2 regions of the Enterobacter sp. PL_is511 genome follow, and region 2 is predicted to be linked to the other one. Evidence: predicted binding sites of a transcription regulator. Region 2 holds the regulator's gene; the other holds the start of a gene.
The links. Region 2 encodes LexA, which represses DNA repair genes until DNA is damaged. Its sites were predicted from a motif close to TNCTGTATGTACATACAGNA; they were not measured.

Region 1 (15,594 bases), on a different contig from region 2:
ACTACGGTGAAAATATCTTGAAACGAAAGTGATTATACCAGACCAATAAATCACAAGAATTTATCAGTCTGGTCATCAACAGGTGGAAAGTTATGCCACGTTGCGGGCGTGCCCGGCAAGAACGGCCAGCGCTTCACCGTTTTCGATAGTGATGTATTTACCTTTAACGGCCAGCATCCCGCTTTTCTGGAAACGACCCAGCAGACGGCTGATGGTTTCCACGGTGAGACCCAGGTAGTTACCGATATCGCCACGCGTCATCGTCAGACGGAATTCACGCGGCGAGAAGCCACGCTCGGCGAAGCGGCGGGAGAGGTTGTAGATAAACGCGGCCAGGCGCTCTTCTGCATTCTTTTTGGAAAGCAGCAGGATCATGTCCTGATCGCCTTTGATCTCACCGCTCATCAGACGCATCATCTGCTGACGCAGGTTAGGCATCTTACCGGACAGATCGTCCAGGGTTTCAAACGGGATTTCACAAACCATTGAGGTTTCGAGTGCCTGAGCAAAGCTCGGGTGATGGCCCGTGCCGATAGCATCAAAGCCCACCAGATCGCCCGCCAGATGGAAGCCGGTGATCTGCTCATCACCCTGTTCGGTGATGGTGTAGCTCTTGATGGTGCCAGAACGGATAGCATAGAGCGATTTCAGTTCGTCTCCCGCTTTAAACAGCGTCTGCCCTTTCTGAATAGGCTTTTTGCGCTCGATGATATTATCAAGCTGATCGAGTTCATGCTCATTCAGGGTAAACGGGATACAGAGCTGGCTGATGCTGCAATCCTGGCAATGGATAGCACAACCGCCAGACTGAATGCGTCGTATAATTCGCTTTTCCGGGATCATAGGTTTGCTCAAGCCTTAATTGATATTGGTCAATTTTAACATCTTTTTGGTAAGTACGTAAGCCTGACAAACCCTCAATAAGGACAAGAGACGGCAACGTGTCGCCATCTTCTTGAAATTCCACAGCTTGATTATGGATTTTTACCCTAACCGGTAGAAAATTAAGCACAAAAAGCCTGGGAACTAGAGCAAGAGATACCCTTCGTGACGCAGCAGCCACTCTTTTCGCTGCACGCCACCGGCATAGCCTGTCATGGTACCGTTACGGCCAATGACGCGATGGCAGGGTACCACGATGCTCACCGGGTTAGAGCCGTTCGCGGCACCCACCGCGCGTGCTGCTCCTGCGCGGCCTAGCTGCTCCGCAAGCTGGCCGTAATGCATGACCTGCCCGCACGGAATCGAACGTAGCGCCTGCCACACTTCGCGCTGAAAAAGAGTGCCTGCCGTGGCGGTCGGCAGAGTATCGATGATGCTGAGATCGCCTTCGAAGTACGCCGCAAGCTTGTCGCTCAGCCCGCCCGGATTGGTGGCGCGGATACGTTCATATCCCTGTGAGCGGTAGTGAATCGCAAGCAGTTCTTCCATGCGGTCGCTGTGCTCTTCCCATTCGACGGCGCGCAGGCAGAACTGCTCGTCCGCGATCACCCACAGCGGCCCGAGCGGCGTCGCAATCTTGTCTTCGAGTAATCTCAGCATCCTCATTCCTTTAGTTCAGCCTCGGGTAAATCCCCGGCCCAATCGGCAGGCCGACAAGATACCATGCCACCAGCATCACCAGCCATACCCCTAAAAAGATAAGCGGGTAGGGTAAAACCAGCGAATAGTAGGTACCCAGTTTGGCCTCGGGTTTATAGCGCTGCAGGAAGCCTAAAAACAGCGGAACAAACGGCGAAACCGGCGCCAGCGGAATAACCGAAGAGTCCGCGATGCGGAACAGGATCTGCGCGAAAGCCGGGTGGAACCCCAGCATCATAAACATCGGTACGAAGATCGGGGCCAGAATCGACCAGATGGCGGAACCGCTGGCGATAAACATGCACAGCAGGGATGACAGAAGCGCCAGGCCGACAAACGCCGGTACGCCGCTTAATCCGGCAGCCTCCAGCGCGTCGGTCAGGCCCACGGCCATAAACTTGCCCATGTTGCTCCAGTTAAACATCGCCACAAACTGCGCCAGCGGGAACACCATCACGATAAAGCCCGCCATCTCCTTCATCGGCTCGATCATCAGCTGCGGCAAATCGCCCTGACGGCGGATTTTGCCGGTAGCGATACCGTAGGCCAGCGAAACGACAAAGAAGAAGAGGATAATCAGCGGCACAATGCCCTGAATAAACGGTGACGGCAGGACCGTATGTTTAACCGGATCGCGCAATATGCCGTTTTCCGGGACCACCATCAGCGCCACCAGCGCGATAAAGGCCAGCGAGACCACGCCAGCCACGCGCAGGCCGAAGCGCTGCTCTTTGCTCAGGGTCTCCAGCTTTTCATCGCTACGGCCTTCCCATTTACCCAGGCGCGGCTCGACGATCTTATCGGTAATCAGCCCGCCGACAATCGTCAGGACAATGACCGAGCAGGCCATAAAGTACCAGTTGTCGATCACGCTGACGTGCATGGACGCATCGATGGTCTTCGCCGCCTCCGTGCTGATGCCCGAGAGCAGCACGTCGGTGGTGACGATCAGCAGGTTAGCGGTGAATCCGCAGCCCACCCCCGCAATCGCCGACAGCAGGCCCGCCACGGGATGACGACCGACGGCGAGGAAAATCAGCGCCCCCATCGGCGGCATGATCACCAGCGCGGCGTCGGAGGAGATATGGCTGAAGAAGGCGATAAACAGCACCATGTAGCTCGCGTACCGCGCGCTGACGTGGGAAGCCATCTTCACCATTAATGCGGGCAGCAGGCCAACGCGTTCTGCCAGCCCGGCGCCCAGCACCAGCGCCAGAATGGCGCCCAGCGGGGCGAAACCGCTGAAGTTTTTGATGACGTTAGGTAAAAACCAGTGCAGCCCGTCAACGCTGAGCAGGTTCTTTACCGCCACCAGGCTGCCGTCAGCCGGGCTGCGCACGCTCACGTCAAAGGCGGAGAGCACGGCGGTGGCGACCATCAAAATCACAATCAGATAGATAAACAGCAGGAAAGGGTGCGGCACTTTATTGCCGATCCTTTCAACCCAGCCATAGAGCTTACCGGATGGGGAATGCGAAGGTATGGATGACATACTCATGGGCGTTCCTCGGGAGTGTTGTGTTGTTGTGTTTTTTTATTTTAAAGGTGACGGTGTCACGCCCTGTGGGATCGGACACGCGTACGGTTTTTCTTGTAATTGTTGTTCGAACTCTTCACGGCATTTGTTCAGCAGCGCTGCGTCCAGCAGCAGATTGAGCGCGGTCGCACCCATCACTTTTCCGGCCAGCAGCATGCCTTTGTGAGCAATGGAAGTACGCCCCTGGGACACCAGCTGCCAGGTGTGCAGCGGTGTGCCGACGGTAAAGCAGGGGCTGAAGCACTGGGCGACCGGCATTTTCCAGCTGACGTCGCCCACGTCCGTTGAGCCCGCCAGCACGTTGTCGGTAATAGCGTAGGGCGCGACTTCATCCACCAGCAGCGTCGCCTGATGACGACGGGCAAAGGCTTTCCCCGCTTCACCTCCCGTAGCGGCAATATTTTTGAGGCTGTTTTGCAGATCGTTGGGCGTCAGGGTGGCGCGGATCTTGCGGGCAAACTCGCGCTCTTCGTCGGTCCACTCCGGCGTGCCGTAGTGCTGCAGGGCGCGATACATCGCCGCCTCGAGCGTGCGGTTCGGCAGGTAGCTGGAGCAGGCTTTATCAAAGCGGCACTCGACGGTGGTTTCGGTCATCAGCGCCGCGCCCTGGGCAATTTTCTCGATGCGCTCGTAGATCTGCTGCGCATCCGCCATCTCCGGGGCGCGGATCAGGTACAGCACCTCGGCCTGCGCCTGTACCACGTTGGGCGAAATCCCGCCGGTATCGGTAATGGCGTAATGGACGCGCGCTTTCTCAATGATGTGTTCGTTGAGGAAGTTGGTGCCGGTGGTCATCAGCGTCACGGCGTCCAGCGCGCTGCGTCCCAGGTGAGGGGAGTTGGCCGCGTGCGCCGCCACGCCATGAAAACGCCAGGCGGCCTGAATATTCGCCAGCGTGCTGACGTTAAACATCCCGGCGAAGGCTTCCGGGTGCCAGGTGACGGCAGCATCGACGTCATCAAACAGCCCTTCGCGCACCATAAAGGTTTTCCCGGAGCCGCCTTCTTCGCCGGGACAGCCGTAAAAACGCACCGTTCCGCTGCCGCCGTGCTGCTCCAGCCAGCTTTTCACCGCCACTGCGCCCGCAAGCGCCGCGGTGCCTAAGAGGTTATGCCCGCAGCCGTGGCCGTTGGCTCCCGGCGTGGCGGTCTGCGCGGTCGCGCAGTGTGCCTGCTGGCTTAACCCGGCCAGCGCGTCGTACTCGCCCAGCAGGGCGATAACCGGTTTCCCGCTGCCGAAGCTGGCGATAAACGCGTTGGGGATGCCGCCTGCCTCGCGGATCAGCGTGAAGCCTTCTGCTTCCAGCTCGCTGGCCAGCCGTTCGGCGGACCAGAACTCTTCAAAGCGGGTCTCGGGACGATCCCAGATCGCGTCGGCAATATCGGTTAACGTCCGACATCGCGTATCGATCGCATCGGCAATAAAAGCGTAGTTCTCCTGCATTACACACCTCGCGTCCACGGGAAATTAAGCGCAGTTCGCGCCAGCGTTTCGATGGCGACAGGTATGACCTGCTCATCGAAGTCGAATTTTTCGTTGTGATGTCCGGCGCTCAACTCCGTGCCAAACACCATATAGGATGCCATGCCGCCGTTCTGCTGCACGCGGGCCATCATCAGCGTGGCGTCTTCGGAGCCTGCTGGCGCCTTCACCTTATCGATGGCGTGAACAACCCCGGAAACCTGGCTCGCCTGCTCGCGCAGATAATCCACCCAGGCCGGCGTCGGTGCGCTGGAGGTGGCAGCCCCCATCAGGCGCACCTCGGCGCTCACGCCGTAGAGCGCCGCCGCGCCGGTAATGACCGCCTGCGCGCGTTCAAAGACGTACTGATTAATCGCTTCGCTTTCACCGCGCGTTTCAACCTTCATCAGGGCATTCGCGGGCACCACGTTGCGTCCGCTGCCCGCCTGCATCACCCCGACGTTCACCCGGGAGGCACCTCCGCTGTGCGGGGCAATGCTGTGCAGAGCGAGGGTGGCCTGCGCGGCGGCGAGCAGGGCGTTACGACCGTCCTCCGGCTTACCGCCCGCGTGTGCGGCCACGCCGGTGAAGCTCACGTCGAACTTGGTGGTGGCCATAAAGTTATCGCTGCCGCAGATCACCGTTCCGGCAGGCACGCCGGTACCAATATGGATGGCCGTGAAATAGTCCACGTCGTCCAGCGCCCCGGCGGCAACCATGGCGCGCGCGCCGCGCGTACCTTCTTCGGCGGGCTGGAAGATCAGCTTGATGGTGCCGTTCAGCCGGGCTTCATTCTGCTTAAGCACCTGCGCCAGCCCCAGACCAATGGTGGTGTGGCCGTCGTGCGCGCAGGCGTGCATCATTCCTGCGTTGCAGGAGGCAAACCCGTCGCGGAACGGGCGATGGCTGTCGTCGAGCGCTTCGCTGAGATCAAGGGCGTCCATGTCCACGCGAAACGCCAGGGTTGGGCCAGGGCGGCCGGTATTCAGGGTCGCCACAATGCCGGTAAAGCCGCCTTCAAACGGCGCCAGCCATTTCTCAGGCGCGCCCTGCGCCCGCGCACGGGCAAACTCATGCGCCAGGGTAGCGGCATCGGGCAGCCCCATCCGGCTTTCGGCATCGACCACGTCGCGACCCATCGCCAGTGCGTAACCCAGCGAGTCCAGGATTTCCGCGACTTTCGCGGCGGTACGAAACTCTACCCAGCCGGATTCCGCGAAATGGTGAAAATCACGACGCCATGCGCTCAGCTGCGGGGTTAACGTCTGGATGTACTGCGCCAGTGTGTCCATATCTGTTCCTGTCATCATTAAAATATGTGAACTGCTTCACGCTGTGATAGTTTTTACTTATCACTAACCGATTTTTCACAGTTTTAACCGTTCAGGAATTACCCTCGCACATCCCTTTCCATTAAAGTAGATGACAGTTTCTTTACTCTGATAAACAACGGTTATCGGTCGGGCTATGTCATTTCAGATTAAATTTCATCAAATCCGGGCGTTTGTTGAGGTTGCGCGTCAGGGCAGCATTCGCGGTGCCAGCAGGACGCTGAATCTTTCCCAGCCGGCGCTGACCAAATCCATCAAAGAGCTGGAGGAGGGCATGGCGGCGCAGCTTTTCGTGCGCAGGAGTAAGGGCGTCGCGTTGACGGAATGCGGTGAGGGTTTTTACCAGCGTGCCAGGTTGATTCTGGAAGAGCTGCGCGCGGCGCAGGATGACATTCGTCAGCGGCAGGGGGAGCTGGCCGGGCAGATCAACATCGGGATGGGGGCCAGCGTTTCACGCAGCCTGATGCCCGCCGTCATTACCCGCTTTCACGCGCAGCATCCGCAGGTCAAGGTGCGGATTATGGAAGGGCAGCTGGTATCGATGATCAATGAATTACGCCAGGGCGAACTGGATTTCACCATCAATACCTATTATCAGGGGCCTTACGACCAGGAATTTACGTTTGAAAAGCTCTTCGAAAAACCGTTTGCGGTATTTTGTCGGGAAGGGCATCCGGCGACGGGGGCAACGTCTATTAATGAACTTCTGCATTATAACTGGACAATGCCGACGCCGCGGGGAAGTTATTATAAGCAGTTAGAAGAGGTATTTAGCGATCGTTCGCAAATACCGCGAATTGGTGTGGTCTGTGAAACCTTTTCCTCCTGTATTAGCCTGGTTGCGCAAAGTGATTTTCTAAGCATATTGCCGCAGGAGCTAGGGTGTGACCCGCTGCTGGCGCACCGCCTGGTCATGCTGTCGGTTGTCGAGTCGCTTCCAAAAGCAGCATATTATTTAATTCAGCGCCGTGATTCACGTCAGACGCCCCTTGCCGAATCATTAATTACACAGTTCAGAAGGGAAGCGAGGAAAATAGTCGTGGCGTGAAAAGCCGACCATAAAAAAACAGGGTCTGTCCGACATCTGACAGACCCTCCAGTACACACAGCAGTGCGTCCTTTCGCCAATCCTGAGTATTATATCCATGAAGCAGGTATATTTAGGTATAACACCTTTCCCGCAAAATGAAAGGATATTGAGTGTTTGATTTTACGAAAATTTAACACAAATCACTTATTTCATCTTTGCTGAAATTTTAGTTAAGTCATATTTAAGTTTATTTTATAAATACTATATATATTCATCATGTTAATATTTGTTGCGCACGACGGCCTGTAACGGTGATTGAGGCCTGTCTCGGGCGCAGGTATAGTACCGTCCTCAGTTGTAGCCGGAGGATATCCATGAACCCTGACGACAAATCCTTTTTTCTTGACGCCATGGAAGATGTCCAGCCGCTGAAGCGTGGCCCGGATATTCACTGGCAGCCCAGCCGCAATACGCGGACGCGACAGGAGGTGGATAGTGAACAGCTGGATAACTTCCTGACGCTCGATTTTCTTGACCTTCTTCCCCTGGAAGAACCGCTGGCGTTCCAGCGCGAAGGGGTGCAGCAGGGCGTTATCGATAAGCTGCGCTCGGGTAAATATGCCCGCCAGGCCAGCTTAAACCTCCTGCGTCAGCCTGCCGAACGCTGCCGTCAGATGCTGTTTTCTTTTATCTGCCAGGCCAGACGTGACGGGTTACGTAACCTGATTATTATTCACGGGAAAGGGCGGGAGCAGAACTCGCATCCGAATGTGGTGCGCAGCTACCTGGCGCGCTGGTTAACCGAGTTCGAGGATGTACAGGCCTTCTGCGTGGCGCTGCCGCATCACGGCGGCAGCGGGGCATGCTACGTTTCACTGCGAAAATCCGATGAAGCAAAACAGGAAAACTGGGAGCGGCACGCCAAGCGCAGCCGCTAGCGGGCGATATCCTCGCCCGCCTGAGACTCAGAACGTTTCCCAGTTGCTGTCGGTGGAGGCGGCTGTCGTTGCCGGGCGCAGCAGCTGTGGCGTTTTCAGATTGGCCGGGCGTGGAGCGACCGCTTTTTCTTTGCCGTTCAGACGAAACGCGGCCACCGCCTGACGCAGCTGCTCGGACTGATCTTCCAGCGCCGCTGCTGCCGTGGCGGACTCCTGCACCAGCGCGGCGTTTTGCTGCGTCACGCTGTCCATTTGCGAAACGGCCAGGCTCACCTGCTCAATGCCGCGGCTCTGCTCGTCAGAGGCCGATGAAATCTCACCCATGATATCGGTCACGCGGGTGACGGCAGCGACAATTTCCTTCATGGTGGTGCCCGCCTCGCTGACCTGCTCGGAACCGGTATTCACCCGGCTGACGGAGTTCTCGATAAGCCCTTTGATCTCTTTCGCCGCCTGCGCGCTGCGGCTCGCCAGCGTACGGACTTCGCCAGCAACAACCGCAAAACCACGCCCCTGTTCTCCGGCGCGTGCCGCTTCCACCGCGGCGTTAAGCGCCAGAATGTTCGTCTGGAACGCAATGCTGTCGATCACGCTGGTAATATGCGCAATTTGCTGCGAACTGTCGGCGATTTCGTTCATGGTGCGAACCACGTTATCCACGACGTGACCGCCGCGCGCGGCCGTTTCAGAGGCGTTTTTCGCCAACAGCGTGGCCTGACGGGCGTTATCGGAGTTCTGTTTAACCGTCGCAGTCAGCTCTTCCATGCTGGCGGCAGTCTCTTCCAGCGAAGCGGCCTGCTGCTCGGTGCGGGCGGACAGATCGTTGCTTCCTGCAGCAATTTCGCCTGCGCCGGTGTAGATGGAATCGGTGCTTCCGCGCACGGCGCTGACGGTGGTCACCAGCGACTGCTGCATCTCATGCAGGCCAGCGGCCAACTGACCCATCTCGTTACGACCCGAGACAGCGATATCCTGCGTCAGGTCGCCCCCTGCAATGGCGCGAATATGGTTCATAATGGAATGGAGTGGTTTTAACAGCAGGTGCTGTAAACCCTGCCAGATGACCACCAGAACCGCGATAACGGCCAGCAGAATTGCCGCCAGGGTCCACTGCATCTGCGTGAAGCTGCTCTGGTTCTCTTCGGTTGCGGCCTTCAGCAGGGTGTTGTTTTCGGCGCGCCAGCGGTTATAGACCGCCTCCATGTCGTCCTGCGCCTGCTGCGCGTCCAGATCCCCATAGGCCTGATAGTTGTCGGCACGCAGATACTCAATCGATAAGCGCATCACTTCGTGCATCTGGTTCCATGATTTCTGCATCTCGTCGGTCAATGCCGCCTCCTGGCCCTTAACCTGCGGCAGTTTCTGCCACTCTTTGTTATAGGCTTCGGCTTTTGCCAGCGAGTCGCCTGCGGTGCCAAGCAGCTTATTGATCGCCGCCAGGGAAGCCGGGTCACGCTGGTTTTTCAGATAGCGGATCGCCACGCGGGTGACGGTGACGCGCGTTTTCACCAGCGTGTTCACGCTGTCGCTCAGGCTTTCCTGCTGGGCATTGAGCACGCCGGAGTTCTGGAAGTTATGGCGATCGTTGCTGACGGCAGAGTAGAACAACCCTCCCGTGACAACTTGCAGCAGACAGAATATGGTGAGGGCAAAGATAATACCGGTAATCACGTGCAGATTTTTCAGCATAGCGGTCGTCCGTTAGAAAGGATGCAGAGGTACACCAATACTATCGTCGTATAGAATTTAAACTTTAATTTAACTCGCGCTTAACTAAGGGCTCCCTGAGGGAACCTGTTGTAAATCCGGATCATTTTTATGAGGAAGGTCAACATGAGCAGCATTGATAAAAGCGGGACGTACGCGCTCGGGACGCGGACGGTGAAACGGCTGGGCTACGGTGCGATGCAGCTGGCCGGGCCTGGCGTCTTTGGGCCGCCGAAGGATAAGCAGGCCGCGCTGGAGGTGCTGCGCGAAGCGGTGGCGGCGGGGGTGAACCACATTGATACCAGTGATTTTTACGGCCCTCATGTCACTAACCAGCTGATCCGCGAGGCGCTTCACCCGTACCGGGACGATCTGACGCTTGTCACCAAGATCGGCGCCCGTCGCGATGACAAAGGCGCCTGGCTGCCGGCCTTTTCCGCGCAGGAACTGACGCAGGCGGTGCATGACAACCTGCGTAATCTGCAGCTGGACGTGCTGGACGTGGTGAATCTGCGGATCATGTTTAGCGCACACGGGCCGGCGGAAGGATCGATTGCTGAACCGCTTTCCACCCTGGCCGAATTACAGCAGCAGGGGCTGGTGCGTCATATTGGCCTGAGCAACGTCACGGCCACCCAGGTCGCGGAAGCGCAGAAGATGGTGCCGGTGGTGTGCGTGCAGAACATGTACAACATTGTGAACCGGGGTGACGACGCGCTGGTGGATCTGCTGGCGCAGCAGGGGATTGCGTATGTGCCGTTCTTCCCGCTGGGCGGCTTTACGCCACTGCAATCTTCCGGGCTGCAGGCTGTCGCCGACTCGCTGGGCGCAACGCCAATGCAGGTTGCGCTGGCATGGCTGCTGCAGCGTTCCCCAAATATCCTGCTGATCCCGGGCACCTCTTCCGTGGCGCATCTGCGGCAAAACCTCGCGGCAGGGGAACTGCAGCTGCCGCCTGACGCACTGGAAACATTGAATACGCTGATGGACTGATCGTCACAGGCGCAAAGCCGGAAGGGCGCTTCCGGGCTTTGCGCGTTTTAAATCTTCTGACACTTCAACGCGTTTGGGTTCGCCTCCGGAAATGACCTTGATCCCTGGCCATAATCCGTAATACTGTATTTATATACAGTACCTGGCGAGAAAGGCATTATGGACACTCTCTTTTCTTATCATCCAAACCAATCTATTGAATTACCGTTGTTTGCAGAGCGTGTAGCCTGTGGCTTCCCCAGTCCGGCGCAGGACTATGTGGAAGATCGTCTCGATCTTAACCGGCTGGCAGTGAGACACCCCAGTGCGACCTATTTTATCAAGGTGAGTGGAGACTCCATGATTGGCGCGGGGATCGGTGACGGCGATCTGCTGGTGGTCGATCGTTCGTTAAATGCCGAACATGGGGACATCGTCGTGGCGTCGGTCGCCGGTGAGTTTACGGTGAAAGAGTTACAGACCCGCCCGGTTCTGAGACTTCTGCCGCATAATGCCCGCTATCAGCCGATTACCTTTCAGTCCGAAGAGGAGCTGCAGATCTTCGGCGTCGTCACCCACACGCTTAAAACGCATAAACATGTTCGCGCTGGTTGATGTGAATAGCTTCTATGCCTCCTGCGAGAAGGTATTTCGCCCCGATCTGCAGGGGAAGCCCATCGTGGTGGTGTCCAATAACGACGGCTGCATTATTTCACTGTCGCCGGAGGCAAAGCAGTTCGGCATAAAAATGGGGGAGCCCTATTTTAAATTCAAAGAGAAGGGCTATCCGTCGCGGGTTTACGTCTTTAGTTCGAACTATGCGCTGTATGCCGATCTCAGCAGTCGGGTGATGCAGACGCTGACGGATCTCGCTCCGGCCATAGAAATTTACTCGATCGACGAGGCGTTCGTGAACGTTTCAGGGATCGGTAACTGCCTTGCACTGGAAGCGTTCGGACACCAGATGCGCACGCAGGTCTATAAAAATACGGGCTTAACCGTTGGCGTCGGTATTGCCCCGACCAAAACGCTGGCGAAGCTGGCCAACTATGCGGCGAAGCGGTGGGCGGGCACCGGCGGCGTGGTCGATCTCTCAGACCGGGAGCGGCAGCGTAAACTGCTGGCAAAGGTGCCGGTAGAGGAGGTGTGGGGGGTAGGGCGGCGCATCACGAAAAAACTGAACGCAATGGGGATTACCACGGCGCTGGAGCTGGCGGAGGCCTCCTCGTGGGTCATTCGCAAACATTTCAACGTGGTACTGGAACGCACGGCGCGCGAGCTTCGCGGCGAGCCCTGCCTTGACCTGGAAGAGTACACCCCCACGAAGCAGCAAATCATCTGTAGCCGTTCGTTTGGACACCGCATTACCCAATACGAAGAGATGCATCAGGCGATTTGCGCCTACGCGGAGCGCGCCGCAGAGAAACTGCGCGGCGAGCATCAATACTGTCGTTTTATCAGCGTGTTTGTACGCACCAGCCCGCACGCTGACAACGAAATTTATTACGGCAATCAGGCTTCTGTCACCCTGATGACGCCCACCAATGACTCGCGCGATATCATCCGCGCCGCCACGGAGGGGCTGGGGCGGATATGGCTCGACGGGTATCGCTATATGAAGGCCGGGGTCATGCTGGCGGACTTTTTCAGCAGCGGCGTCGCCCAGCTTAACCTGTTTGACGATAATCGTCTGCGCGCCAACAGCGCGGCGCTGATGGAAATGATCGACAGCGTAAATCACTCCGGCAAAGGGAAGATATGGTTCGCCGGGCAGGGGATTGAGAAACCGTGGGCGATGAAGCGTGAGATGTTGTCACCGGCCTATACGACGCGGTACGCCGATTTGCCGGTGGCGAGGTAGAGGATGGTTGCGTAATTTCTTTTGCATCAACCAGGTTGCCGCAGCCGCCAGCACGCCGATCAGCGGCATTTCGCCCGCTCCGGACAGGAAGTTATGGCGATCGATCTCATTATTTTTACGGATATCCGCAAGGCGGGTAAGCGCCTCTTTTTCATCCGCAGCGCCGATCTCCTCAAACTGTTTTTCAAACCCCTGAGCGATGAGCTGAGCGGCCGCATCGGTGTTTGCGCTCTCAATCGCAATGAGGTTCGGGCCTTTTTGGAAAAAACAGTAATCCGGCATACGTGCTCCAGAAAGAGGGAATACGGTAAAAACACTCTATTCTTTGCGATTAAAAAATGCACGTGATTTACGGCGGAAACAATCAGTTTTTCTTTATTATTTCAGGCAGTAACTGCTCAATCACGCTGACGACCTTTCTGACGCGCTGCGGAATAAAGCGGGCGTCAGGATAGACGGCATAGAGGAAGCGATCGGGTAACCGCCAGTCGGGCAGCACCGGTACCAGCGTGCCGGTTTGCAGCGCGCGTGTCACGAGCGGCTGCTGCATGCCGCCGATACCAATGCCGGACTCAAGCGCCTGCAGCAGCGCGTCGCTGGTGTTGGCACGGAAAACAGTATTCACGTTGACCTCGACCGTCTCCTCGTCAGACATCAGGCGCAGGGGAGCACCCAGCGGAATGCCGCTGAACCGCACGTGTGGCAGCGTCGCCAGCTCGCTGACGGCGCGTACCGCCTGAAAGCCGGGGGCGGCAAACAGCCTGGTTTCAATACGCCCCAGCACGCGCGCCGCATGCGCCTGCGGGGGCTCACTGCTCAGCCGTATCGCGACATCCACGCCCTCCGTCACCAGATCGGCAAGGCGGTCATCCAGGGAAAGCATCAGCTGCAGCTCGGGATGCAGACGCTGCAGCGCCAGCAGATGCGGCAAAAAAATCTGCCCCAGGCCGCTCGGTAACTGGACATGGACGCGTCCCTGAACGCTATGATCGACAGGATGTAAACGCCTCTCCGCTTCTCCCATGGCGTCCAGCACAAGCTGCATATCACGCCGGTAACGTTCACCCTGTTCGGTCAGCTTCATCTTACGCGTCGTACGGTGCAGCAGTACCACACCCAGTGATTCCTCAAGCGCCGCGATCTGTTGACTGACGGCGGACTGCTTAATACCGGTCTGACGGGCGGCCGCTGAAAACGAGCCCGCTTCAGCGACGCGCAGAAAGGTAGAAATGGCATTGAGCTTGTTATTCATTTAATGATTCTGCTTATAAGTGCCATCGGTTTCATGGGATATCTACAGAAAAAATAATATATCACACTGCGTCTGTCACCCTTTCCGGAGAAACATCATGAATAAGATGCAGCAACACAACGTCGCCCTGGTCGCGGGCGCCAGCGGCATTGTCGGCAGGCAGCTGGTCAACACGCTCCTGCACCATCAGTGGGAGGTGATCGGCCTTAGCCGCCATGCCGCATCTCATCCTGACGGCATCCCCGTGGTGAACGTCGATTTACTGGATGCGCAGGACACTGCACGGGCGCTGCACGCCCTGGACGGAGTCACCCACATCTTTTACAGCGCCTGGGCGAACGCGGCGAACTGGGCAGACATGGTTGAGCCGAACGTCACCATGCTGCGTAACCTGGTCAGCACCCTCGAAACAGCGGCACCGCTGCAGACGGTAAGCCTGATGCAGGGCTACAAAGTCTACGGTGCGCATCTGGGGCCGTTTAAAACCCCGGCGCGGGAAAGCGATCCCGGCGTAGCGGGTGCCGAATTTAACGCCGCGCAGCTCACGTGGCTCAGCCAGTTTCAGCGGGGGAAAGGCTGGCACTGGAATGCCATCAGGCCGGGCGTGGTGGGGAGCGCGGTGCCGGGCAATGCCATGAATCTTGCGCTGAGCATCGCTCTGTACGCCTCCCTGTGTAAGGCGCTGGGTTTACCGCTGCGTTTTCCCGGTTCAGAACAGACCTGGCGCAGCATTGTTGACCATACCGACGCCGGGCTGCTGGCCGAGGCAACGCGGTGGGCCGCCACGTCACCTGCGGCACAGAATCAGGCCTTCAACGTAAACAATGGCGATATCTGGCGCTGGAGCGAGCTGTGGCCGCGCATCGCACGCTGGTTTGAACTGGACTCTGCGCCGCCGGTGAGGTTGTCATTTCATCAGCTGTTTAACGACTATCGCGGCGTATGGCGCGAGCTTGCCGAAGAGCGGCTGGTGGAAGCGGATATTTTGCAGCTAAGCGACGGGCGGTTTGCCGATTTTGTCTTTAGCTGGGATTACGACATGTTCGGTGACGGGAGCAAGCTGCGCAGGGCGGGCTTTACGCAAATGCAGGCGACCGATGAGATGTTTTTCCGCCTGTTTGCGCAGCTGAGAGCCGCGCGGATTATTCCCTGAGAACACAGGGCGTCCTGATAACCATCAGGACGCCGAGGGCTTACTCAACCGCTAACAGATTGACGATCTCGGCCACGCTTTTCACGCTGCGGATATTCCCAATCCCCGTGCCGAGCGCGATATAGCCTTCATCGGTGTTATTTTCCAGCATGCCCAGACGCAGGCCCCGTAATCCTCCCATCGCCTTGCCCAGCGCGTCGTTGCTTGCGCCTGCTTTATCCATCGATGCCAGTTTTTCCGCCAGCTTGCCGGGAAGCGCGCGGTAGTAATGGGGCACGGTGCGAAAAAGCAGCAAGTCCAGGCCGTTGGCGGCAACAATTTTCTCTTTGACCCCCTGCGGCACGCGGCTTTCTTCGGTACTGATAAAGACCGATCCGGCAAACACGCCTTCCGCACCTAACGCATGCGCTGCTCTGGCGGTGCGATTATCGGTAATACCGCCCGCGGCCATCACCGGGATGTGCTTCACGGCATCGGCAATCAGCGGCACGATGGAAAAGGTGCCAAGCGCCGTTGCGGGTAACGTTCCGCCCTCATCAAAACCGGTGGCGACGATAATGTCTGCCCCCAGATCTTCTGCGAGACGGGTGTTTTCCGGCGTGGGATTGATGTCGCGGTAGATAATAGCGATCCCTGCCTCTTTTAACTCGCTGAACAGCGAGGGAATAATGCTGCCTTCCCCATAGCCTGTATACACCACGGCCCTGACGCCTTCCTCTTTTACCACCTTAAGAATTGGTCCAGTCCAGACGTCATTAACGGCGGTGGGGA
Region 2 (15,594 bases):
CCACCGGGGCGGCGGTAAGCTGGCGCCGGAAAACACGCTGGCGGCGATTGACGTTGGCGCGCGCTACGGTCACACGATGATCGAGTTCGACGCCAAGCTGTCGAAAGACGGCGAGATTTTCCTGCTGCATGACGATAATCTCGAGCGCACCAGCAACGGCTGGGGCGTGGCGGGCGAGCTGCCGTGGCGCGACCTGCTGAAGGTAGACGCCGGAAGCTGGTACAGCGGTGAATTCAAAGGCGAACCGCTGCCGTTGCTGGCGGAAGTGGCGGATCGCTGTCGCCAGCACGGCATGATGGCCAATATCGAAATTAAACCGACCACCGGTACCGGGCCGCTGACGGGCAAAGTGATTGCTCTGGCCGCGCGCGAGCTGTGGGAAGGGATGACCGCGCCGCTGCTGTCATCATTTGAAATTGACGCACTGGAAGCGGCACAGGCGGCCGTACCGGAGCTGCCTCGCGGGCTGCTGCTTGACGAGTGGCGCGAGGACTGGCGCGAGCTGACGACGCGCCTGGCATGTGTCTCTATCCATCTTAATCACAGGCTGCTGGATGAGGCGCGGGTGAAGATGCTAAAAGACGCGGGTCTACATATTCTGGTCTACACCGTTAACAAACCCCAGCGTGCAGCCGAACTGCTGCGCTGGGGCGTGGACAGCATCTGTACCGATGCAATCGACCTGATAGGCCCGGACTTTAGTTCTGCGGATTAAGCATACTGCCATTCGACTGCGGCGGCAGCATATGCTGCTGTCCGCTGCCTGACGACGTCATTCCCCCTAACATCCCGCCGTTTTTATTCGGCAGCGGCTGCTCGCGCACCTGCCCCTGCTGCACGCGCTGGGTGTTGGCGTTCATCTGATTTTGCAGGCTTTGCTGCTGCATCTGGGTCTGCGTTTTAAGCTGCTGGTTAAGCATCCCTTTCTGCTGCTGTTGCTGGCTCATCATCTCGGTCTGCATACGCTGCTGGCTCGGGATAACATAGCCCTGCTGGTTCGGGTTGTTCATGGTGTTGAGTGGCTGTGCGAGCGCGGCAAACGGGATCAGCGCCGTAAGAATCATCAAGCGTTTCATTGTCATTTCCTCCTTTTGAGGTCTCTCTTAAGTTTACCCTGATTTCACCATGACGATGATTTTTTAGGAGTTGTGAACCAGGCTTAAGCGGGGAATATGGATCCCTTCACCTGGAGAACAATAATGATGAAACCAACGTTTTTGCGCTGGGTCGCCCTCGCCGCGCTGATGGCAGGCGGTACATTTAGCGTGGCGGCCAACCCGCCCGCGGCGCCTCCGGTCTCTTACGGCGTGGAGGAAGATGTTTTTCATCCCGTGCGGGCAACCCATGGCATGGTAGCGTCCGTGGATGCGCTGGCAACAAAAGTGGGCGTCGATATTCTCAGGCAGGGCGGTAACGCGGTGGATGCCGCGGTCGCCGTCGGCTATGCGCTGGCGGTAACGCATCCGCAGGCGGGGAACCTGGGTGGCGGCGGCTTTATGATGCTGCGCACCAAAGACGGCAAAACGACGGCCATCGACTTCCGCGAGATGGCGCCTGCTCAGGCCTCCCGCGATATGTTCCTCGACGACCAGGGTAACCCTGACAGCAAAAAATCCCTGACCTCGCATCTCGCGACCGGCACGCCGGGCACCGTCGCGGGCTTCTCGCTGGCGCTGGAAAAATACGGCACCCTGCCGCTGAACAAGGTAGTGCAGCCTGCCATCAAGCTGGCGCGGGACGGCTTTGTGGTAAACGATGCGCTGGCGGACGATCTCAAAACCTACGGTAGCGAAGTCATTCCGAATCATGAAAACAGCAAAGCGATCTTCTGGAAAGACGGCGAGCCGCTGAAGAAGGGCGATAAGCTGGTGCAGAAGAACCTCGCCAAAAGCCTGGAGCTGATTGCAGAGCACGGTCCGGACGCCTTCTACAAAGGAGCGATTGCCGACCAGATTGCACAAGAGATGCAGAAGAACGGCGGGCTTATCACCAAAGCGGATCTGGCGGAATACAAGGCGGTGGAGCGCGAGCCGATTAGCGGCACCTACCGCGGGTACGAGGTCTTCTCCATGCCGCCGCCGTCTTCCGGGGGCATTCACATCGTGCAGATCCTCAATATTCTCGAAAACTTCGATATGCACAAGTTCGGCTTCGGCAGTGCGGATGCCATGCAGGTGATGGCGGAAGCGGAAAAACGCGCCTATGCCGACCGCTCGGAATATCTCGGCGATCCGGACTTCGTGAAGGTGCCGTGGCAGGCGCTGACCAACAAAGCCTATGCCAAATCTATTGCCGATCAGATCGACATCAACAAGGCTAAGCCGTCGAGCGAGATCCGCCCCGGCAAGCTGGCGCCGTATGAAAGCAACCAGACCACTCACTTCTCGGTGGTGGATAAAGACGGTAACGCGGTGGCGGTGACCTATACGCTCAACACCACCTTCGGCACCGGGATTGTGGCGGGCAACAGCGGCATTCTGCTGAACAACGAGATGGATGACTTCTCTGCCAAACCGGGCGTGCCGAACGTCTACGGGCTGGTTGGCGGCGATGCGAATGCGGTAGGGCCGAAGAAACGTCCGCTGTCGTCCATGTCGCCCACCATCGTGGTGAAAGACGGGAAAACCTGGCTGGTGACCGGCAGCCCTGGCGGCAGCCGGATTATCACCACCGTGCTGCAAATGGTGGTGAACAGCATCGACTTTGGGATGAACGTCGCCGAAGCGACCAACGCCCCGCGTTTCCATCACCAGTGGCTGCCGGACGAGCTGCGCGTGGAGAAGGGTTTTAGCCCGGATACCATCAAGCTGCTGGAGCAGCGCGGTCAAAAGGTGGCGGTGAAAGAGGCGATGGGCAGTACGCAGAGCATTATGGTGGGACCGGACGGGGCGCTGTTTGGCGCATCAGATCCGCGTTCGGTGGATGATTTGACGGCGGGGTATTAATTATTCCCCTCACCCTAACCCTCTCCCCATAGGGGAGAGGGGATCGCACGGTGCGGTCTTTTCTCCCTCGTCCTATGGGGAGAGGAGAAAGTGTCACTTCATTCTCGCCATATAATACGCATCCACATACTCGCCGTTGCGCAGGGCAAATTTCTTGCCGGTGCCTTCGATTTCGAAACCAAACTTCCGGTACAGCGCCAGAGCGGCAGGATTATCGGCAAACACCGTTAATTCAATCCGTTCAATACGCATCCAGTTATCGCAAAGGTTTATCATCTCGCGCATTAACGCACTGCCCACGCCGCGCCCCTGTGCATGTGCCGCAACGCTGATACCGAATGTGGCCACATGGCTGCGTCGCGGGCTGGCTTCCACCTGAAGCATCAGATCGCCAACGATTTGCTCATCAATGCAAGCGACCAGCCGTTTTTGACCGGGTTTTGCTATAAGGCGTTCTTGCCAGTATTCAAGGGAAGGATGAGGTAGCTGTAGCGTGTCGTGATACACCCCCGGATGCATATAGTTCTGGCGTAAGGCTTCAGCATCTTTCGGTTCCGCGTGGCGTATCACTATCTCACTCATTCCTTGTTCCTCAGTCAGTTAAACGTCCCTTCCAACATCAATGACTTTAAAATTTGAGTCAACCGCTAATTTTTGCAAAAAGTATTGGACAAGTGCGAATGAGAATGATTATTATTGCTTTGCGTTCAGGAAGACCTCTACGGGAACCTGAAAGCACGACATTGCTCACATTGCTTCCAGTATTACTTTAGCCAGCTTTTAGCTGGCTTTTTTTTTGTTATGGTTAGACTCAGTAACCTTCCAAAAGGACTGAGCTATGACACTACATTGCGCATTTATTGGATTTGGTAAAAGTACGACCCGCTATCACCTGCCGTATGTTCTCACCCGTAAAGACAGCTGGCATGTGGCCCATATCTACCGCCGCCGCGCGAAGCCGGAAGAGCAATCCCCGCAGTATTCCCATATTCATTTCACCAGCGATCTGGATGATGTGCTTAACGACCCGCAGGTCAAACTGGTTGTCGTCTGCACCCACGCCGACAGCCATTTTGAGTATGCGAAACGCGCGCTCGAAGCGGGTAAAAACGTGCTGGTGGAAAAGCCGTTCACCCCGACTATCGCCGAAGCGAAAGAGCTGTTCGCGCTGGCGAAAAGCAAAGGTCTGACCGTTACGCCGTATCAGAACCGTCGCTTTGACAGCTGCTTCCTGACGGCGAAAAAAGCGATTGAAAGCGGCAAGCTAGGCGACATCGTGGAAATAGAAAGCCACTTCGATTACTACCGTCCGGTAGCGGAAACTCAGCCCGGCCTGCCGCAGGACGGCTCGTTCTATGGTCTGGGCGTGCACACCATGGACCAGATCATCTCCCTGTTTGGCCGACCGGACCACGTGGCGTATGACATCCGCAGCCTGCGTAATAAAGCCAACCCGGACGATACTTTTGAAGCGCAGCTGTTCTACGGCGACCTGAAAGCCATCGTCAAAACCAGCCATCTGGTGAAGATCGACTACCCGAAATTTATCGTTCACGGCACCCGAGGCTCGTTCATTAAGTACGGTATTGACCAGCAGGAGACCAGCCTGAAGGCTAACATCATGCCGGGTGAACCGGGTTTTGCGGCGGATGATTCCGTGAGCGTCCTGGAGTACGTGAACGATGAGGGCGTAACGGTCAGGGAGGAGCTGAAACCGGAAACTGGCGACTATGGCCGCGTCTACGATGCGCTCTATGAAACCCTTACATCCGGCGCGCCGAATTACGTCAAGGAATCTGACGTTCTGACCAACCTCGAAATCCTTGAAAGGGCCTTCGAACAGGCTTCTCCTGCCACGATAACCCTCGCGAAATAAGCAAAAACGGCTCCTCTGCGCTTGTTCATAATTTTTGAACAGAGGAGTCAATTTTCACCCTCTATGATCCCAGGCGGTTTGCGTCCACACTTACTCCATCGAAACGAACTGAGGGTGAAAACAATGATCTACTTACGCAAAGCAAACGAACGTGGTCACGCGAATCATGGCTGGCTGGACTCATGGCATTCATTCTCGTTTGCCGACTACTACGACCCGAACTTCATGGGCTTCTCCGCACTGCGCGTGATTAACGACGACGTGATTGATGCGGGCCAGGGCTTCGGTACCCACCCGCACAAAGACATGGAAATCCTGACCTATGTGCTGGAAGGCGCGGTTGAGCACCAGGACAGCATGGGCAACAAAGAGCAGGTTCCGGCGGGCGAGTTCCAGATTATGAGCGCGGGTACCGGGGTGCGTCACTCTGAGTACAACCCAAGCAAAACGGAAAAACTGCACCTGTATCAAATCTGGATCATTCCAGAAGAGACCGGCATCACGCCGCGCTACGAGCAGCGCCGCTTCGACGCGAAACAGGGTAAACAGCTGGTGCTCTCCCCGGATGCGCGTGAAGGCTCCCTGAAAGTGCATCAGGATATGGAGCTGTACCGCTGGGCGCTGGCGAAAGACGAACAGTCTGTCCATCAGATTGCCGCTAACCGCCGCGTCTGGATCCAGGTGGTGAAAGGTGAAGTGTCCATCAACGGCACTAAAGCAACCACCGCCGATGGTCTGGCCATCTGGGATGAGCAGGCGCTCTCCGTGCATGCCGACAGCGAAAGCGAAATTCTGCTGTTTGACCTGCCGCCGGTGTAATAAAACATAAATAAATACCCATCCTTCCCTTTGACAGGGGAAGGATGGGCTTTGTCCGTGATAAACTGAGCAAATCTCTCACTTCAAGATTTCTCAGGACGATGAAAAAGAAACGCCCCGTACTTCAGGATGTCGCCGATCGCGTCGGTGTGACCAAAATGACGGTCAGCCGTTTTTTACGTAACCCGGAACAGGTTTCCGTGGCGTTACGTGGCAAGATTGCCGCTGCCCTTGATGAACTGGGTTATATCCCCAACCGCGCACCCGATATTCTCTCCAATGCGACCAGTCGTGCGGTGGGCGTCCTGCTTCCATCCCTGACCAACCAGGTTTTCGCCGAAGTATTGCGGGGAATCGAAAGCGTCACCGATGCTTTTGGCTACCAGACCATGCTCGCCCACTATGGGTACAAGCCGGAACTGGAAGAGGAACGTCTTGAGTCGATGCTTTCCTGGAACATTGACGGCCTGATTTTAACCGAACGTACCCACACTGCCCGCACGCTCAAAATGATCGAAGTGGCGGGTATCCCTGTGGTGGAGCTGATGGACAGCCAGTCGCCGTGTCTCGATATTGCCGTTGGGTTCGATAACTTTGAAGCGGCGCGCCAGATGACGGCGGCCATCATCGCCCGTGGGCATCGTCATATCGCCTATCTGGGTGCGCGTCTTGATGAACGTACTATCATCAAACAGAAGGGATACGAGCAGGCGATGCTCGACGCAAACTTAACCCCGTACAGCGTGATGGTGGAGCAGTCCTCTTCCTATACGTCGGGTATTGAGCTGATGCGTCAGGCGCGACGCGAGTATCCGCAACTGGACGGTATTTTCTGTACCAACGATGACCTGGCGGTTGGCGCGGCGTTTGAGTGTCAGCGTCTGGGGCTAAAGATCCCTGATGATATGGCGATCGCCGGTTTCCACGGCCACGACATTGGCCAGGTGATGGAGCCGCGTCTGGCGAGCGTCCTGACCCCGCGTGAACGTATGGGCCGTATTGGCGCAGAACGCCTGCTGGCGCGCATTCGTGGTGAGGCAGTTACCCCGAAAATGTTAGATTTAGGTTTCACCTTGTCACCGGGTGGATCTATTTGAACTGACAAATTTGAAGTAGCTCACACTTATTCACTTCGCGCACGTTTGGATATTGCTTCTCTTTTGCCCCGGCAGGACAATGTTACCGATAACTGTTACCCGTAACAATTGACTGAGGGACACCCTTTGAGCACGACTAATCACGATCACCACGTCTACGTCCTGATGGGCGTTTCCGGTAGCGGGAAATCAGCCGTAGCCAGCGAAGTGGCGCATCAACTCCAGGCTGCGTTCCTTGATGGCGACTTCCTCCATCCGCGCAGCAACATCATGAAAATGGCCTCCGGCGAGCCGCTGAACGACGACGACCGCAAACCGTGGTTGCAGGCGCTGAATGACGCCGCGTTCGCTATGCAGCGTACCAATAAAGTCTCCCTGATCGTCTGCTCTGCGCTGAAAAAAACCTACCGCGACCTGCTGCGCGACGGTAACCCGAACCTCTCTTTCATCTACCTGAAAGGGGATTTCGAGGTGATTGAAAGCCGTCTGAAGGCGCGTAAAGGTCACTTCTTCAAAACCCAGATGCTGGTGACGCAGTTCGAAGCGCTGCAGGAGCCGGGTGAAGACGAGAAAGACGTCTTAGTGGTTGATATCGATCAGTCACTGGAGGGTGTTGTTGCCAGCACCATCGAGGTCATTAATAAAAGGCAGTAAGTTTTGAGTACATTAACGCTAGTTTTGACAGCAGTGGGTTCCGTGTTGCTGCTGCTGTTTTTAGTGATGAAGGCGCGTATGCACGCTTTTGTTGCTTTGATGGTGGTTTCTATAGGTGCAGGTCTCTTTTCCGGTATGCCGCTCGACAAGATCGCCGCGACGATGGAAAAAGGGATGGGCGGTACGCTGGGCTTCCTGGCGATTGTGGTCGCGCTGGGCGCGATGTTTGGCAAGATTTTGCACGAGACGGGCGCGGTCGACCAGATTGCCGTCAAAATGCTGAAATCCTTCGGCCACAGCCGCGCGCACTACGCGATTGGCCTGGCGGGCCTGATTTGCGCGCTGCCGCTGTTCTTTGAAGTGGCCGTTGTGCTGCTGATAAGCGTCGCGTTCTCCATGGCGCGCCATACCGGCACAAACCTTGTGAAGCTGGTTATTCCACTGTTTGCGGGCGTGGCGGCGGCCGCGGCGTTTCTGCTGCCTGGGCCTGCGCCGATGCTGCTGGCGTCCCAGATGCACGCTGACTTTGGCTGGATGATCCTGATTGGCCTGTGCGCGGCAATCCCGGGAATGATTATTGCCGGTCCGCTGTGGGGCAACTTCATCAGCCGTTACGTTGAGCTGCATATCCCGGATGACATTACCGAGCCGCACCTGGGCGAGGGCAAAATGCCGTCCTTCGGCTTCAGCCTGTCGCTGATCCTGCTCCCGCTGGTTCTCGTGGGTCTGAAAACCATCGCCGCGCGCTTTGTGCCGGTGGGTTCCAGCGCCTATGAATGGTTTGAGTTCATCGGGCACCCGTTCACGGCGATCCTGGTGGCCTGTCTGGTGGCGATTTACGGCCTGGCGATGCGTCAGGGGATGCCAAAAGACCGGGTGATGGAGATCTGCGGTGCCGCGCTGCAGCCTGCGGGGATTATCCTGCTGGTGATCGGTGCCGGCGGCGTGTTCAAGCAGGTACTGGTGGATTCCGGCGTGGGCCCGGCTCTGGGCGAAGCGCTGACCGGGATGGGCCTGCCGATTGCGGTAACCTGTTTCGTATTGGCTGCGGCGGTACGTATCATCCAGGGTTCCGCAACCGTGGCGTGTTTAACCGCCGTGGGTCTGGTGATGCCGGTGATTGAACAGCTGAACTACTCCGGTGCGCAGATGGCCGCGCTGTCTATCTGTATCGCGGGCGGTTCGATTGTGGTTTCTCACGTTAACGACGCGGGCTTCTGGCTGTTCGGTAAATTTACCGGCGCCACCGAAGCGCAAACCCTGAAAACCTGGACGCTGATGGAGACCATTCTCGGCACGACGGGTGCAATTGTCGGGATGATTGCCTTTACGCTGCTCAGCTGAGGGCGGTGATTTAACAAGGCTAAAAATAAGGCCCGGTAGCGTCAGCGCTTACCGGGCCTTTTTATTATCCAGGGCGTCAGGCCGGGCCATAACCCGGCATTGCGTTACTCGCCCTGCGTGGCGCTCTCAATCGTCAAACGCACGTCCGAGGTAATCAGCTCTGCCAGCATCTGGTATACCTTCAGCGTCTCTTCCGGCTCGGCATCACCCGTATCGCTGATGAAGCCTTCATCGCGCAGCGTCAGGACCAGGGAACTGAAGACCGCTTTGTCGAAGAATTCAGGGGCGTTAATGCCGTGCAGAACGGACAGGCGCTGGGCCAGCGTCCGGCTCTCTTTCTCCAGCGTACCGCGGTTGATTGACGGGTTCGCACTCAGCAGCCAGAACGTAATGGCGTAGCGCTGCAGCGTTTCGCGCGCACCGGCCGCCAGCAGCTGCAGGGTGCGGGAGCGTGACGGGTTGATGTGCAGCTCATCGTTCGTGACGGTGATCAGCCCCTGGCGACGCAGCTCTTCCGTCAGTTTATCCAGCTCGCCCGCCAGCTCATCCTTACTCCAGCGCAGGAACAGCTCCGCTTTCAGCATCGGATAGAGCGTTTCAACGTGACGCAAGAGTTCCTGACGCGAGATACGGCGATGCTGGGTGATGATAGCCGCCATGAGCGACGGCAGCATCAGCATATGGGTGATGTTGTTTCGGTAGTAGGTCATCAGCACTGCCTGCTCGCGCGGCAGAATGATGATGTCGCCGATCGTGTCCTTTTCGACTTCAAACTTGTTCATCTGCAGCGCGTGATCGATAAGCTCACTGGCGGTCGCAGAAGGCACGGTTGAATCAACGGAATACGGCACGTTGCGCATCATGTCCAGATAGCAATCCAGCTGCTCCGTGAGCTGTTCACGGGTCAGCGAGCGCTGACGCGAAGCCAGAAGCGCCGTACAGCACAGGTTCATGGCGTTAGCCGCACCGGCGTTGTTAATGCGCACCATCAGCTCGGACGCGATGCCGTTGACCGTTGGCGTCAGCCAGGCCGGACGAATTGCTTCGATAGGATCGATGGATTCCCGCCACTCGGGAACGTGATGGTTCAGGTATGTCATCAACGGCATTGGTTCGCCAAAGTTCACGTAGCCCTGACCGAGATTGCGTAGCTTGCTCAGGCCGCGCAGCATCTGCGGCAGGCTCTCTTTCTCTTTGGTCGCACCGCGCAGCTCTTTGGCGTACGTGCCCACTTCCATCACGTGCTCATAGCCAATGTAGATTGGCACCAGCGTGATGGGGCGGGTTCCTCCGCGCAGCATCGCCTGGATGGTCATCGACAGCGTGCCGGTCTTCGGATCGAGCAGACGTCCGGTACGGGAACGACCGCCCTCCACGAAGTACTCCACGGAATAGCCGCGGCTGAACAGCTCGCCCAGATACTCGCGGAACACGGTGGAGTAGAGCTTGTTGCCCTTGAAGGTACGACGGATAAAGAATGCGCCCAGGCGGCGGAAAATTGGACCCGCTGGCCAGAAGTTCAGGTTGATACCGGCAGCAATGTGCGGTGGTACCAGCCCCTGATGATAGAGCACGTAGGAAAGAAGCAGGTAGTCCATGTGGCTGCGGTGGCAGGGAACATAGACAATCTCATGGCCATCATGCGCCAGCTGACGTACACGCTCGGCGTTATGAACGTTGATGCCCTGGTAGAGACGGTTCCAGGTAAAGCCGAGAATACGATCGGACAGGCGAATCATCTCGTAAGAGAAGTTCGCTGCAATCTCTTCCATCAGCGCAATGGCGTTCTGCTGGGCTTTCTCATGCGATATTTTCTTGCTGCGCGCTTCGTCTTCGACGGCGCGGGCAATCGCTTTGGAGGCCAGCAGCTTGTTGAACAGATCCTGACGCGCCGGGAGACGCGGCCCAACGGCAGCAAGGCGCTGGCGGGCGAAGTGCATACGCGCCACGCGCGCCAGTTTTTGCGCGATGATCTTGTCGGTGCCGTGTTCGTCCGCCATGCGACGCAGCGAAACGGAAGGGGAGAAACGCACAAAGCTGTCGCGCCCCAGCCAGGAGACCGCAAAGAACTTCTGGATGCCGTTAAGCATGCGCAGCGGCGGGTTCTCTTCACCTTTTTCACGGCCCGGACGACGACCAAACATCACCGATACCGGCACCATCTGCACATCCAGATCGGGGTTGCTGCGGTGCAGGTCGAGATAGTCATGGAACAGCTTGATGGACTCTTCTTTTGGCGTGTAGTAGGTAAACACGCGCGGTCCACCGTGAATGAACACATAGCGCGGCAGCAGCGTCCCGTCAACTTCCAGCGGTTCAAGCGGGTCAGGTAAGTCATGCGCCAGACACTGGGCGCGAAGCGTCAGTAAGTCTGCCTTCGAGTTATAAGGCAAAACGTACATAATAGGACGTGACGTATCGAGCCCCAATTCCAGCGCGGGTTCTGCTGGGATAGACTTGCTTTTTACCAGGATGCTTAATGGTAAATTAAGTAATTTGTAGTAAATTCGTGGCCAGCCGGACATAAACGATGTAAAGCCTCTGGTTAATAATGCAATTGCGGCGCAAGGATAACAGAAAGCGCGCAAAATTTCTGTTGTTACCCGTCATACTTCAGGCTGTAGCGAAACGCGCTACAGTTCCTGTTACTGACGCTTTTTTTCATAAAAGGTTCTTTTAATGGCCAATAATACCACTGGGTTAACGCGTATCATCAAAGCCGCCGGCTATTCATGGAAAGGTTTCCGTGCCGCGTGGATCAACGAAGCCGCCTTTCGCCAGGAGGGCGTCGCCGCTATCATCGCGGTGATCGTCGCCTGTTACCTTGATGTTGATGCTATTACCCGCGTACTTCTTATCGGTTCCGTGCTTCTGGTGATGATAGTGGAAATTCTTAATAGCGCTATTGAGGCCGTGGTTGATCGCATTGGTTCAGATTTCCATGAACTTTCTGGCCGTGCAAAAGACATGGGCTCTGCTGCCGTGTTGCTGGCGATTATCACTGCCGCTATCACCTGGGTCACGCTGCTTTGGTCACATTTCCGATGAGCCTCGAGGAATAATTAAGTCCCTGGTTTTTTGTGCAGTTTTTGGTTCCAAAATCGCCTTTGACTGTATATACTCACAGCATAACTGTATATACACCCAGGGGGCGGAATGAAAGCGTTAACGACCAGGCAGCAAGAGGTGTTTGATCTCATCCGGGATCATATCGGCCAGACGGGTATGCCACCCACGCGTGCGGAAATCGCGCAGCGTCTGGGTTTCCGTTCTCCAAATGCTGCCGAAGAACACCTGAAAGCGCTGGCGCGTAAGGGCGTGATTGAGATTGTTTCGGGCGCGTCACGTGGTATCCGCCTGCTGGTGGAAGAAGAGACGGGCATTCCGCTGGTGGGGCGTGTTGCTGCCGGTGAGCCTTTACTGGCACAGCAGCATATTGAAGGCCATTACCAGGTCGATCCAGCCATGTTCAAACCGAGCGCTGATTTCCTGCTGCGCGTCAGCGGTATGTCGATGAAAGACATCGGTATTCTTGACGGCGATCTGCTTGCGGTGCACAAAACGCAGGATGTACGTAACGGCCAGGTAGTCGTCGCGCGCATTGATGATGAAGTCACCGTCAAACGTCTGAAAAAACAGGGGAACACCGTTCAGCTACTGCCTGAAAACAACGAGTTCTCCCCGATTGTGGTCGATCTTCGCGAACACAACTTCTCTATCGAAGGGCTGGCGGTTGGGGTCATTCGCAACGGCGAATGGCTGTAACCTCTTCCTGACAGGCTATGGCGCCGCTGTAGCCTGCTTCATTCTCCACACCCGGTATTTTTCATGTCACTGCTGACGGCATCCGATAAGGCATTGTGGCGTCTTGCTCTTCCGATGATCTTCTCCAATATTACCGTTCCCTTGCTGGGTCTGGTCGATACGGCCGTTATTGGCCATCTTGATTCGCCTGTTTATCTTGGCGGCGTGGCGATTGGCGCGACGGCAACCAGCTTCCTGTTTATGCTGCTGCTCTTTTTGCGTATGAGCACCACCGGGCTCACGGCACAGGCTTATGGTGCAAAAGATCCGCTGCGTCTGGCGCGCGCGCTGGTCCAGCCGCTGATCCTCGCGCTTGGCGCGGGGGCGTTAATCGTTTTATTGCGTGCGCCCCTGATCGACCTTGCGCTTCATGTTGTTGGCGGCAGCGAGGCGGTATTAGAGCAGGCGCGACGTTTCCTTGAAATCCGCTGGCTCAGCGCGCCCGCGTCACTGGCTAACCTGGTTCTGCTGGGGTGGCTATTGGGCGTGCAGTACGCCCGTGCACCCGTGATTTTGCTGGTGGTGGGTAACCTGCTCAATATCGTTTTGGATGTCTGGCTGGTCATGGGTCTGCATATGAACGTGCAGGGCGCGGCGCTGGCGACGGCGATTGCCGAGTACGGAACCTTTATTATTGGCCTGTGGATGGTCTGGCGCGTGCTGGCGATGCGCGGCATCTCCCTGGCGCTGCTCAAAACCGCATGGCGCGGCAATATCCGTAAGCTGCTGGCGCTTAACCGAGACATCATGCTGCGCTCGCTGCTGCTTCAGCTCTGCTTCGGAGCGCTGACGGTCTTCGGGGCTCGACTGGGGCCAGAAATCGTTGCGGTCAACGCAGTATTGATGACGCTACTGACCTTTACCGCCTACGCGCTGGACGGTTTTGCCTATGCGGTAGAAGCGCATTCCGGGCAGGCGTACGGTGCGCGCGAAAGCGGGCAGCTTCGGGACGTCTGGCGGGCAGCCTGCCGCCAGTCGGGACTGGTGGCGCTGGCGTTCGGTATGGTTTACGCCTTCTTTGGTGAGCAGATCGTTGCATTGCTGACGTCTATCCCTGCGCTGCGCGAGCTGGCGAGTCACTATCTCATCTGGCAAGTCGTCTTACCGGTGGTCGGCGTCTGGTGTTATCTGCTGGACGGCATGTTTATTGGTGCGACGCGCGGAGCGGAAATGCGTAACAGTATGGCGGTTGCAGCGGCCGGGTTTGGTCTGACGCTGCTGACGCTCCCCTGGCTGGGTAATCACGGTTTGTGGCTGGCCCTGGCCGTTTTCCTCTCGCTGCGAGGGTTGTCGCTGGCGTTTATCTGGCACCGCCACTGGCAAAACAATACCTGGTTCTCTTCACGTCACGATATATCGTGACGGTTAAAGATTCCGAATATGAAACCAACTGCCGAATCCTTAACTACAATAATTATCACGTCCAGCAGAAAAGAACGTAACGGACGTTACGACCCGACGCTTAACTTAAGAGGACACGATGATGAATAAAGACGAAATCGGCGGCAACTGGAAGCAGTTCAAAGGTAAAGCGAAAGAAAAGTGGGGTAAGCTGACGGATGACGATATGACCGTCATTGAAGGTAAACGCGATCAGCTTGTCGGTAAAATTCAGGAACGTTACGGCTACGCGAAAGATCAGGCGGAAAACGAAGTCAAAGACTGGGAAACCCGTAACGACTACCGCTGGTAACGTTGAATAACCCACAGGGCGGCTCTAAGCCGCCTTTTCTTTTGCCGTTAACGCGGCTTTTTCTTCACAAGAATTGAGTGGTCGTGCTGGCACGCGTCCTGATGACGACAGGCTTCCACCTCCACGCACGCGGAACAGAGCCCGTGCGCCTCAATCACGTTATGACGCAGGGCAAACCCCATTTTCGCTGCCAGCGTATGCATAATGTCTTCCACGCCTTCCGCAGCCTCTTCTTTCACCACGCCGCAGCGGTCACAGATAAACATCGCCGATGTGTGGGTGGGCTGATCGAACAGATGGCACAGCACATAGCTGTTGGTGGATTCCACCTTGTGCACGAACCCTTGTTCAAGCAGGAAATCCAGGGCGCGATAAACCGTTGGCGGCTTTGCCTGCGGCTCGCTTTCGCGGAGAAGATCGAGCAGATCGTAGGCGCTGATGGCACCCTGCTGCAGGCTCATCAGACGTAATACTTCAAGGCGCTGCGGAGTCAGGCGCACATTGCGTTGCGCGCACAGCTTTTCGGCCTGCGCTAACAGCTCTTTTGTGGACTTATCCATGTAGCACCCCGGATGTTATAGGACGGAAAACCCCCACTTTATCATGTTCTGGTAAAAACACCGAGATCCGCCAGTCTGTGCTATACCTGACCCATTACAAACCGGGAAATAAACAATGAAAAAACCTGACTGTATTCGGCACTGGCGCGACGTAGAAGGTGCGGATGATTCGACCTATCCAGATAGCGATGAGCTTTTTTCTATCGGCGCCCCGTTGGCTCGTAAGCTTGGGCTCAGGCGCATTGGTATCCATCATGAGCGTTTGCCGCCCGGGCGCAGAACGTCCTATCCGCATGCTGAAAGCGATGAAGAAGAGTTCATTTATGTGCTCGAAGGTTATCCAGAAGCGTGGATAAATGGCTATCTATGGAAACTTGAACCTGGCGACAGCGTGGGATTTCCTGCCGGAACCGGTATCTGCCACACATTTATCAACAACACGGAGGAAGAGGTGCGGTTGCTGGTCGTAGGCGAGGCCAACAAGAAGCACAATCGCATCTACTATCCACTCAACCCCGTGTATGCCGCTACCCGTGAGGATCGCTGGGTAGACCACCCACCCCAGTTTTTTGGACCGCATGATGGAAAACCTGGGAAAAAATAATTTCCTCATCTATAAATATTGAGGGCCGTCACAAAATATAACAGGCCGTAAGGGAGTTTTACTTAGGGACAGAAATAGCGGGTCTTTTACTACTTATTCACAGCAATAGTTCGTTCCTGTTTGGGTGATAACAGACAGGGGTTATTTCATAACAGACTATAACGGGCATACTGTGAAAAAAAATTTTAAATTTTCGGT

Region 1: a site for LexA is predicted at 10,700-10,719, ahead of umuD (translesion error-prone DNA polymerase V autoproteolytic subunit). Genes of this name have one in related genera too.

What each region holds. Positions count from the first base shown of each region.
Region 1 covers NZ_JBVPGP010000024.1:1,213,823-1,229,416, forward strand. The annotation lists gene fnr (fumarate/nitrate reduction transcriptional regulator Fnr) at 91-843, opposite strand; gene ogt (methylated-DNA--[protein]-cysteine S-methyltransferase) at 1,027-1,542, opposite strand; gene abgT (p-aminobenzoyl-glutamate transporter) at 1,553-3,079, opposite strand; gene AC0TN7_RS21400 (M20 family metallopeptidase) at 3,116-4,561, opposite strand; gene AC0TN7_RS21405 (M20 family metallo-hydrolase) at 4,561-5,871, opposite strand; gene AC0TN7_RS21410 (LysR family transcriptional regulator) at 6,047-6,958, shown strand; gene smrA (DNA endonuclease SmrA) at 7,315-7,878, shown strand; gene tcp (methyl-accepting chemotaxis citrate transducer) at 7,906-9,567, opposite strand; gene AC0TN7_RS21425 (aldo/keto reductase family oxidoreductase) at 9,712-10,578, shown strand; gene umuD (translesion error-prone DNA polymerase V autoproteolytic subunit) at 10,738-11,172, shown strand; gene umuC (translesion error-prone DNA polymerase V subunit UmuC) at 11,156-12,418, shown strand; gene AC0TN7_RS21440 (hypothetical protein) at 12,371-12,700, opposite strand; gene AC0TN7_RS21445 (LysR family transcriptional regulator) at 12,783-13,670, opposite strand; gene AC0TN7_RS21450 (SDR family oxidoreductase) at 13,768-14,823, shown strand; gene AC0TN7_RS21455 (NAD(P)H-dependent flavin oxidoreductase) at 14,864-15,594, opposite strand, start outside.
Region 2 covers NZ_JBVPGP010000013.1:66,081-81,674, reverse strand. The annotation lists gene ugpQ (glycerophosphodiester phosphodiesterase) at 1-715, shown strand, start outside; gene AC0TN7_RS01720 (DUF2756 family protein) at 699-1,076, opposite strand; gene ggt (gamma-glutamyltransferase) at 1,200-2,945, shown strand; gene yhhY (N-acetyltransferase) at 3,039-3,527, opposite strand; gene AC0TN7_RS01705 (oxidoreductase) at 3,784-4,821, shown strand; gene AC0TN7_RS01700 (pirin family protein) at 4,945-5,640, shown strand; gene gntR (gluconate operon transcriptional repressor GntR) at 5,742-6,737, shown strand; gene gntK (gluconokinase) at 6,864-7,391, shown strand; gene gntU (gluconate transporter) at 7,395-8,735, shown strand; gene plsB (glycerol-3-phosphate 1-O-acyltransferase PlsB) at 8,840-11,260, opposite strand; gene AC0TN7_RS01675 (diacylglycerol kinase) at 11,415-11,783, shown strand; gene lexA (transcriptional repressor LexA) at 11,892-12,500, shown strand; gene dinF (MATE family efflux transporter DinF) at 12,564-13,901, shown strand; gene AC0TN7_RS01660 (CsbD family protein) at 14,023-14,232, shown strand; gene zur (zinc uptake transcriptional repressor Zur) at 14,280-14,792, opposite strand; gene AC0TN7_RS01650 (cupin domain-containing protein) at 14,908-15,396, shown strand; gene AC0TN7_RS01645 (conjugal transfer protein TraF) at 15,569-15,594, shown strand, end outside.